One region of the Paenibacillus sp. FW104-T2 genome, then DNA from elsewhere that is predicted to be linked to it. Evidence: riboswitches for the same ligand, from Rfam matches in the RefSeq annotation. Region 1 holds a riboswitch; each other region holds the start of a gene.

Region 1 (3,020 bases):
CACCGTAACATGCCATGCCGCAGCCATTCAGAGCTACGCTGGTCTCTTTCGGCGCACTAAGTCCGCCTATAACTGCCTGCAAATGATTGGCCATCGGAACGGCATCATCCTTCTCCATGTTGCAGAAGTCACAGGCCTTCACCTTGATAACGTCACCGATGGGCACCACGATAAAATTCGCTGCACGCAGCTCCTCTACCAGCTGATCCGGCTCAAAGGTCGGTACCCGCAAAATAATCTGATGCTCCGGCGTGTATTCCAGCTCGCCTTCTTCACTCGCGCATTGCGCCAGCAGTGCCATTTGGGCTGCAGTAAACTTCTTGTTGCCGACGCCAGGCGACACGCCAATCTCGAACAGCGGTGCCTTGCGTCCCGGCTCGGGCGCTGTCCGCACAGCAGCTGCCCCTGCAGCCTGCGTTCCGGCTGGCACGCCTGACCCGGCTGCATCCAGCCAGCGGCTGGCCGCTTCGCCAGCAAGCTTGCCGCCTGCCGCAAGCCGTGTCAGCGCTTCGGCAGCCAGTTCGGCCGCACCAGCATGTGGCACCGCTAGGGCAGCACGCGGTGCGCCTTCCACTGCCGCAGGCCGCTCGGCTGCAAGCACTGCGGTGCTGCCGCCCGCTGGCTGAGCAGCAGGCATGCCAGCGCCCTGCTGCCCTTGCGGTCCCATGCCCGTACTGGTGCTGGCGCCGTGCAGGGCTGGTTCCGCAGCTGGCTGCGTGGTCTGCGCATCGCGGACCGTGCCTGCTGCACCATTGGAAGCGGCAGAACGGGCCTCCATCGCGCCGAGCGACCAAGGCTCAGCTTCCGTGCGAAGCCGCTCATGCGGTCTGAGCGGCTGTTCCGCGGTATTCAGCGTATATTTCCGCTGATATCCGCGCGGTGTAACCATGAGTCCTTCGTACATCATGGTCGAGGAGTTACCAATGATCACAGTCGTCAGCATGCCAATATCATGATTCAACATGTCTTCCAGCGTGGTCATCACGACATCCTGACGTTCACGGTAGGCACTTTTTACAAGCCCCACCGGTGTCTGGGGACTACGGTAACGCAGCAGCATCTCCTGCGTCTCCACGATCTGGCGTGTCCGGCGTCCACTGCGAGGGTTGTACAGAGCAATGACAAAATCAGCTGATGCTGCTGCTTCAACTCGTCGAATAATCGTCTCCCATGGCGTAAGGTGGTCACTCAGACTGATCGTACATGCATCATGCATCACGGGTGCACCCAGCAAGGAAGCACAGGATTGAATGGCAGATATACCCGGGATAACCTCAACGCCAACGCCGGTTCCCGGCTTCCAGCCTTGCTCCATCAGCACCTCATACACCAGTCCGGCCATGCCATATACACCTGCATCGCCACTGGAGATTACTGCAACGATTTTGCCCATCTCGGCCTGTCTGACCGCTTCCTGTGCCCGGCTTACCTCTTCGGTCATGCCTGTCCGTACAATCTCCTGTCCGTCCAGGAGTGGACGAATCAGATCAACGTAAGTGTTATAACCAATGATGACCTCACTCTCCCGTAGTGCCTCCAATGCCCGTGTGGTGATATGCTCCATCGCTCCTGGGCCAAATCCGATAATCAGCAGCTTTCCTTGACTCTGCATTGCTTCTCCTCCTCCATCTCCCTGTTCACCCTTAGCACGTCAATCACATCTATATCATCGCTTCTTCAGCCGGGTCTGTATTTGAGCTGTTGATTATGGAGTTGCTCTGTGCAGCTCAACCTTCTTATCCGGGCTATTCCAAAACAGTGAAAAAGGACGGCTTGACCGACCTTCTTCTTCGCGGCATGTTCGATTAAATCCAGTTCCGGATGGACTGTAAAAAATAAAAAAATCCCATCCTTATAACGGATGGGATACGCATGTACGTACACTCAAGAAGACAGTCCACGGCCCTATTGAGGATAGACCTGTGGCTGCATGGCCGCAAAGGGCCTGCCAGGCGAACCGGTTGTTCGCCCGTTTCCTGATTCTTCGTACACCACTCCTTTCCGCGAAGGGTTCGGTGACACATGCAAGGTAGGTCTCCTGGCTCTGGATCATCAGCTTCCTTTTCTGTCTTCCCCGGATGTACGAGTGACTTGGATGAAAAGGGCTTCCCCATTACAGTGGCGGGACCGCTCGGGATTTGCACCCGATTCCCTGTTACCTCTTGCTCGACGCAAGAGCACCTTGCTTGTTTTCATGAATGATATTGCTTTCATCATAACATCGCTCAGGAAAAAATGTCCATGCTTATGATGTTTGTCCACGATTCTATTTTCAGACAAAACAGAAAAAAGTTCTGATCCAGAACAGATCAGAACTTGAATGATGTATCCATCTGCGAAACCCTCATAACGATCTTACCGGATCCATTAACAGACCTGCATCCTGATCTGCTTATCAGGATTGATCTGCGTGTGCTGCAGCAATATATCGTCCCAGCTCAACGATGAGTGCTCCCATCTTTTCTTCCTCCGGAACAACTCGTGCTTCAATCCCCTCTTCACGCATGGCGTTTGCAGTCACTTTACCTACAGATGCAGGAATCACACCGTCCCGGAAAGCCTGCTGCATCTGTTCCAGCTTACCTTGGGAAGCTGCGTATGCTGCCAGAAACCGTACTTGGGGGCCGCTGGTGAATGCTACAGCATCAACTTCATGCTGCACGATTTCATTCAAAAGCTGTTCCAGTTCGGCCTCTTCCGGTGGTACATGACGATAAGGCAGAACCTGTCTTACTTCAGCACCCTGTTCTTCCAGCCAGTTGACCAGCTTCGGCGCAGTTTCTCCATGAAGCTGGAGCATGACTTTTTTGCCGGCAAGATCATGTGGCGCGAATTCTCGGATCAGCCCGTCCGTACTGCCGTCATCATCCCGGACCAGCGGTGCAAGCTTACGCTTGCGAAGTGAGTTCACCGTTTTGTATCCTCTTGCTGCAATGGAAGCTTCCGACAAGACATCCAGCAGTTGACCAGCTATGTCCATATCCTCTGCCATTTCAAATATGGCATCAAGTCCCATCCCT
Region 2 (3,020 bases), on a different contig from region 1:
CAGGAAGGAGACCACCGCTCCCAGAAAACTTTGCATCACCACACCAGCCAGAATCAGGCTGTGCGTAGGTATTTTGCGCCCTTCACGAGCCAGGGCGAGTACAAACCATAATGTAAGCACGCCCGTCAGAAACGCAACGAGCGGCAAGGTCCAGATTCCGATCAGTGCATACTGCAATCCGAAGAAAATCAGAAAAGCAGCGCCCACCGATGCGCCAGACGATACGCCAAGCGTAAACGGATCTGCCAGCGGGTTACGAAGAACCCCCTGGAAGCCCGCTCCGGCGATAGCCAGCGATGCACCCACGAGTACAGCAAGCAGTACCCGCGGGAACCTGACCTTCCATATAATCTGCTCGGCTGCCGTACTCCAGTCGGGCGTGATCCAGTCTCCGATCCATGGCATGTGATGAAGCAGAATGCCTGCAATGTCACGGACAGGCAGAGCCACTGAACCGATGCCCGTACAGATCAGCACAGTCAGCACAAGCAGCAGAATTCCGGCTGTTCCGTACACTGCCAGCTTTTTACTCATTGGAACAGGTCAGGATAGATCGCTTTGGCAACAGCTTTCAAACCTTCCGTTACACGTGGGCCCGGACGGCTCAGCAAATTGGCATCCAGGCCAATGACTGCATCGTCTTTCACCGCCGTGATTTGATCCCAGCCGCTGCGCTCTTTGATGATCTGATCCAATGTTTTGGAGTTCTCATCAATAACATCATTGGCGTACAGAATGACATCCGGATTGGAAGCGATAATGTTCTCTTCGTTAATTTCATTCCAGCCCACGAGGTCAGAAGCAACATTGATCCCACCGGCTACCGTGATCAGTTCATCCATGAATTCGCCTTTACCCACAGTCCAGCCCGGGGAGAATTCAACATATACCTTTTTCTGATCTTCCGACTTCACAGCCTTGACCGCTTCGGTTACGTCCGCTACGTCCTGTTTCATCTTCGTGATGAGCTCCTGTGCCTGCTCCTGATGATCCGTGATTTTGCCGAACGTTTCGATGTTGTTCATGACATCGTCTATCGATTTTGGATCCGTTTTGAAAATGGTGATACCCAGTTCGCGCAGCTTGGTCACAGCTTCTTCGCTCATGGAGATCCCTGTAAATACGATGTCTGCTTCAGCTGCAATGATTGATTCTTCATTGGGCTTCGACACACCGCCCATTTTCGGTTTGGTCGTTGCAGCTTCCGGATAATCGTCATAGTCGGATACCCCTACGATCTGCTCGTCCAATCCAAGGGCGAACAATGACTCGGTTTCTGCCGGAGACACGGATACGATTTTGGCAGGCGCTTTCTCAAACGTGAAGGATTCACCTGTCGCATCAGTTACCGTAAGTGGATATTGTGTTTTGAGATCCGTCTGCTCCTGGCCTTGAGATTGCTCCTGTGCCGGCTGCTGCGTAGACGTACCTGTTCCCTCGCTCGTTGTTGCGTTTCCACATCCGGCCAAAGCCAGTGTAAGCATCGCTGCTGTCAGCAGGGACGCCATGCCTTTCCAATTCTTGATGTTCATTCTGTTCATTCTCCCCTTCTCTATTTGTACTATTTCTTGCAACATGCTCAAACTCCTACTCCCCATACTTTGGTGTTCCTATATAAGGTTTGAACTGCAGCGTTTACACGTTAACGGAGAGTGCAGAACCGATCTGAAGAAACGAAGTGTTCGCATTTATCACCGGATTTCCCCTTTTGATAAGGGGATCAAAGAAATCTGGGGATAACAGCGATCGGAAGATGGTACTGCAATCGTAGTGGTCTAGTGTAAAGCTTACAGGTTCATCCTATATGAACAAAAAAATCCCCGATCCTTAGGTCAGGATCAGGGATGACGTCTCGCATATGGCGATCTGCACATCTACAGCGTACCCGCTGTTCATGCACATAGAATTGCCCGAAACGCTGTCCTTTCCTCGAAGGAACACCGGTTTGTACGTCCAGGGCAGGTAACCTGACTTACAGGACTGCTCGTCCTGATTTACAGTGGCGGGACCGTGCCGGATTCACACCGGCTTCCCTATTTCACCCATTGTGCCGTTCATCGTTTGCATTAACTCGATGAGCTCTTCTTGCTCGCACAAGGGACCCGTGGTCGCTGATATTGTAACCATTCAAGTGAGCATGTCCCATCCATCAGCGCTTAAGCGCATAACGAGATATGTATTCATGCTGAAGTCACACTTCTGTTGTGATTATAGGTTATATTGCACATCCTTACAACCCGATTCACGGAAAAGACACCCTGCTTGAAACCCAGCTATTTCCGCTTTTTTCAAGCCGAACCTTACTTGCCTGCCCCGGAATGACCTGTGTATCCCAGAATCCCAGTTCCGGTATGAGACGTGACATGGCATACCGAATGACACCGCCATGGGTAACTACAGCAATCGCAGGAACATGATTTTCTTCGGAATGTTCCTCTGACGAACCGGACACAAGGCACTCCTTCACGAAGGAGTCGATCCTCGCAGCAAATGCCTGCCAAGGCTCGCCGCCCGGTGGGGTTACATCCTGCGGTGCATCAATCCAATTCCGATAGAGCGGATTGTCCTTGAGCTCATTGTAAGTCATCCCTTCCCATTGCCCAAAATCAATCTCACGCAAACGCGGATCATACTGTACTTGTCCTGCTTGTACCGGAGCAATTCGTTCCACGGTCTGCCGGCAGCGCAGCAGATCACTGCAATACAGTGCATCCCATGTGATCCCGCGAATGGACTGGCGAAGCGGCGCCAGTTCCCGCTCTGCATCCGGCAGGAGACCGATATCGGTATGTCCGAGGTATCTCTTTTCCACATTCCAGGAAGTTGTCCCATGACGGATAAACATGATCTCCCGCATTTCAGTTCCACGCTTCCCGGATTCTACTTCCATAACAGTGCACCTCCTGCTGTCCAGATGCCGAACGTTACCAACCAGCATAACAGCACAAAAGCTCCCGCCGACCAGAACATCAAACGCGTGGTCCGCACGATATCCTCTGCTTCCATCAGCCGTGTCTGAT
Region 3 (3,020 bases), on a different contig from region 1:
ATAGCGCTACATTCAGATGAGTCGGTGCAACTGCACTGCCTTTGTCCGCCTCAGCCGCCTTTTCGCCAGATGATGATGAGGTGGAGGTACTTGTTGTGGTTTGGCCACATGCCGCGATAATACATAAAACCAATAATGACAGTACGGTAAGCGTTAGCGTTTTTCCATATCTCGAATTCATTCCCGTTCCTCCTGTTAAGCTGCCTTTTTCTTGGGATCCAGCACATCCCTCAGACTGTCGCCCAGCAAATTAAAAATGATCACCGTGCAAAAAATCGCAAGTCCCGGATAAATCAACAGCCACGGAGCTGTCTGCAAATATCGTCTGCCTTCATTCAGCATCGCCCCCCACTCCGGTTCAGGAGGCTGAGCACCCAGCCCCAAAAAGGACAGGCCTGAGATGGATAACATCATGCCGCCCACATCCATCATCGCCATAACAATGAGAGGAGACAGCATGTTGGGCAGGATGGTTCTGATGATGATCTGAATCTTCCGCGCGCCGCTGAAGGCTGCCGCAGCGACATACTCCTTTTGCTGAAGCGAGATCACCAGACTTCTTGCCAGTCGTGCATACTTCGCCCACCAAACAACCGCCAGGGCAATTACCGTATTAAATAGGCCTGGCCCCAGCATCCCCACTACTGCGATAGCGAAGATTAATCCTGGAAAGGCCATCAGTGTATCGGATAACCGCATCAGTACTGTATCCGTCAGACCACGGGCAAAACCCGCGATAACACCAATGGCTACACCAAGCACAAACACAATTCCGATCATTATAAATGTAAGCAGAAGCGACGTCCTGGCCCCGTAAAGGATACGGGATAACACGCAGCGTCCAAGCTGATCGGTTCCAAGCGGATATTCCGAACTGGCTGGCTGCAGTACCTTGGCAAAATTCGTTGCCAGTGGATCATGCGGTGCTAGCAGCGGCGCAATCATGGCGAGAATGACCCAGAGGAGTGTCAATGAACATAGAAACGTGAACCAGCGATGCTGTGTCAGAATAAGCTTAAATTCTCTCATTTACACATCCACGTCCAGTCGAATCCGCGGGTCATGCAGATGTGTCCAGAGATCAACAATCAGATTCAGCAATACATAGATGGTTGCCATCCAGATGACATAGCCCTGAATCAGGGGATAGTCCCTTGTAAAGATGGCATCCACCGCCATCTGCCCTACACCGGGCCATACGAACAAACTTTCCACAATGGCTGCCCCGCCGAGCAGGGCGCCTGTAGACATACCCATGAGCGTAACGATGGGCAATAATATATTGGGTAAAATATGCTGCATCATAATAACTCTCTCCTTCACGCCTCTGGCTCTGGCCCCCATTACATAGTTCTGGGACATCTCTTCCAGAATCACCGTACGGATCTGCCTGATATATTGGGCAATCAGAGGTAACGCCAGTGTGCATGCCGGCAATATCAGGCTGTTCCAGCCCGAACTTCCCATGACAGGCAGCAGCTTGAGTTGAACTCCAAATACCAACATAAGCAGCATCCCGAGCCAGAAGCTGGGCATGGACAGCCCTGCAAACGAAAACAGGCGAATGACGTAATCCAGAACGTTGTTTCTGTAGACAGCAGACAAAATACCCAGTGGAAACGCAATCAGAACGACCAGCAGCAGGGCACTTCCTGTTAGCCGAAGCGTAGCTGGAAGCCTGGACAGCAGAATGTCGAGCACAGGCCTGTCGTATTTATAGGACGTTCCGAAATCTCCGGTAAGCACCTGTCCCAGCCAGGTTCCGTAGCGTATCCAAAATGGCTGATCCAGTCCCAGCTGGACACGCACCTGCTGTACCAATTCGTCCGACGGTGTGACCCCTGTAGACATGAGCATAAGCCTTGCCGGGTCCCCCGGAGACAGATAGGTCAGCAGAAACGTCAGAAACGAAATGCCGAATAACACGGCTGCCAGTTGAATGAATCTTTTCACAATATATCTACTCACATGTCTGACATCCTCTCCCCAATCTCCAACCCCGCACGTGACTTGTCCATGCATATCAAAAAAGACGTCTCTCTCCGCTAGTACCGGATAAGGACGTCTTAAATAAACAGATTTTCAGAAAAAATCATGCTCTCTAAACACCTTCCTATCTCCCGTAGGTACTACTGTGTTGTTAAACTAGGCAGGTCTCCTGGCTCCAGAATCCTCGTCATTGCAGCACCTTCCCGGTCTAAACCAGTGGCATAACGCTGCATAACTCCTCTGTTACAGTGGCGGGACCGCGCCGGCATCACACCGGTCTTCCCTATTAAGCTTCTACCCGAAGGTATAGCACCCAGTTCCACATATTCAATTGAAATGCATTCTGTACCAGTATAGCTGGCTCACAGATAATGATCAAAGCATTTATTCAAATTTGAAACAGCTCGTCAGCCTATTCCCGCTCTCTCGAACCTTTCGGGGAGACTCCTGTCACGCGCTTAAACATCTTGGAAAATAACAACGGATCCGTATACCCCACGGAGTGGGCAACCTCACTGACCGAAAGCGTTGAACTCTGCAGCAGCTCTGCTGCGCGATTCATCCGGTATTCAAGAAAAAAGGCCTGCAGCGACTTCCCGTACTTCTCCTTAAACAGACCGGACAGATACGTACGATCCAGACGGACGGACTGTGCAATATCAAGGATGGACGTCTTCTGGCTGTACCTGTTCTCCATAAACTGAACGGCTTGCCTGATGTATTCATCCTTGGTGGAAAGAGGCCTCTGCGGCTTGTCCTCATCAGGGGAGGAGGAGATCAGTTCAGCCATTAATCGGTACAGCAGGCTCTGGCTGAATACATCTCCACCATTGCGCGATGTGGCCTGAACCATGTTTTCATATAAACCATCCATTACCTCTGGATCGCTAGCTTTAAATACAGGGGATGCTGGACTCAGGTTTGCCCGCTGCATGAATGTCTTGGCATGTACGCCCTTAAATCCGAACCAGGAGTATGTCCAAGGATCATTCGCATCGGCCTCATAATGAATGATCGTACCCGGCAGAATG

What was found. A riboswitch is a leader RNA that binds a small molecule or an ion and turns the genes downstream of it on or off. The one in region 1 is predicted to bind cobalamin.
Region 2: it holds a riboswitch for cobalamin, as region 1 does, so the genes downstream of both, AC3WQ3_RS05695 (ABC transporter substrate-binding protein) here and cobJ (precorrin-3B C(17)-methyltransferase) in region 1, are expected to answer to the same signal.
Region 3: it holds a riboswitch for cobalamin, as region 1 does, so the genes downstream of both, nikB (nickel ABC transporter permease) here and cobJ (precorrin-3B C(17)-methyltransferase) in region 1, are expected to answer to the same signal.

The regions. Positions count from the first base shown of each region.
Region 1 covers NZ_JBYTCE010000001.1:444,577-447,596, reverse strand. The annotation lists gene cobJ (precorrin-3B C(17)-methyltransferase) at 1-1,612, opposite strand, end outside; cobalamin riboswitch at 2,012-2,200, opposite strand; gene AC3WQ3_RS01990 (uroporphyrinogen-III synthase) at 2,396-3,020, opposite strand, start outside.
Region 2 covers NZ_JBYTCE010000003.1:207,273-210,292, reverse strand. The annotation lists gene AC3WQ3_RS05700 (FecCD family ABC transporter permease) at 1-534, opposite strand, end outside; gene AC3WQ3_RS05695 (ABC transporter substrate-binding protein) at 531-1,532, opposite strand; cobalamin riboswitch at 1,942-2,070, opposite strand; gene AC3WQ3_RS05690 (histidine phosphatase family protein) at 2,243-2,890, opposite strand; gene cbiB (adenosylcobinamide-phosphate synthase CbiB) at 2,881-3,020, opposite strand, start outside.
Region 3 covers NZ_JBYTCE010000019.1:111,277-114,296, reverse strand. The annotation lists gene AC3WQ3_RS21695 (ABC transporter substrate-binding protein) at 1-181, opposite strand, end outside; gene nikC (nickel transporter permease) at 196-1,029, opposite strand; gene nikB (nickel ABC transporter permease) at 1,030-1,953, opposite strand; cobalamin riboswitch at 2,132-2,321, opposite strand; gene AC3WQ3_RS21680 (AraC family transcriptional regulator) at 2,402-3,020, opposite strand, start outside.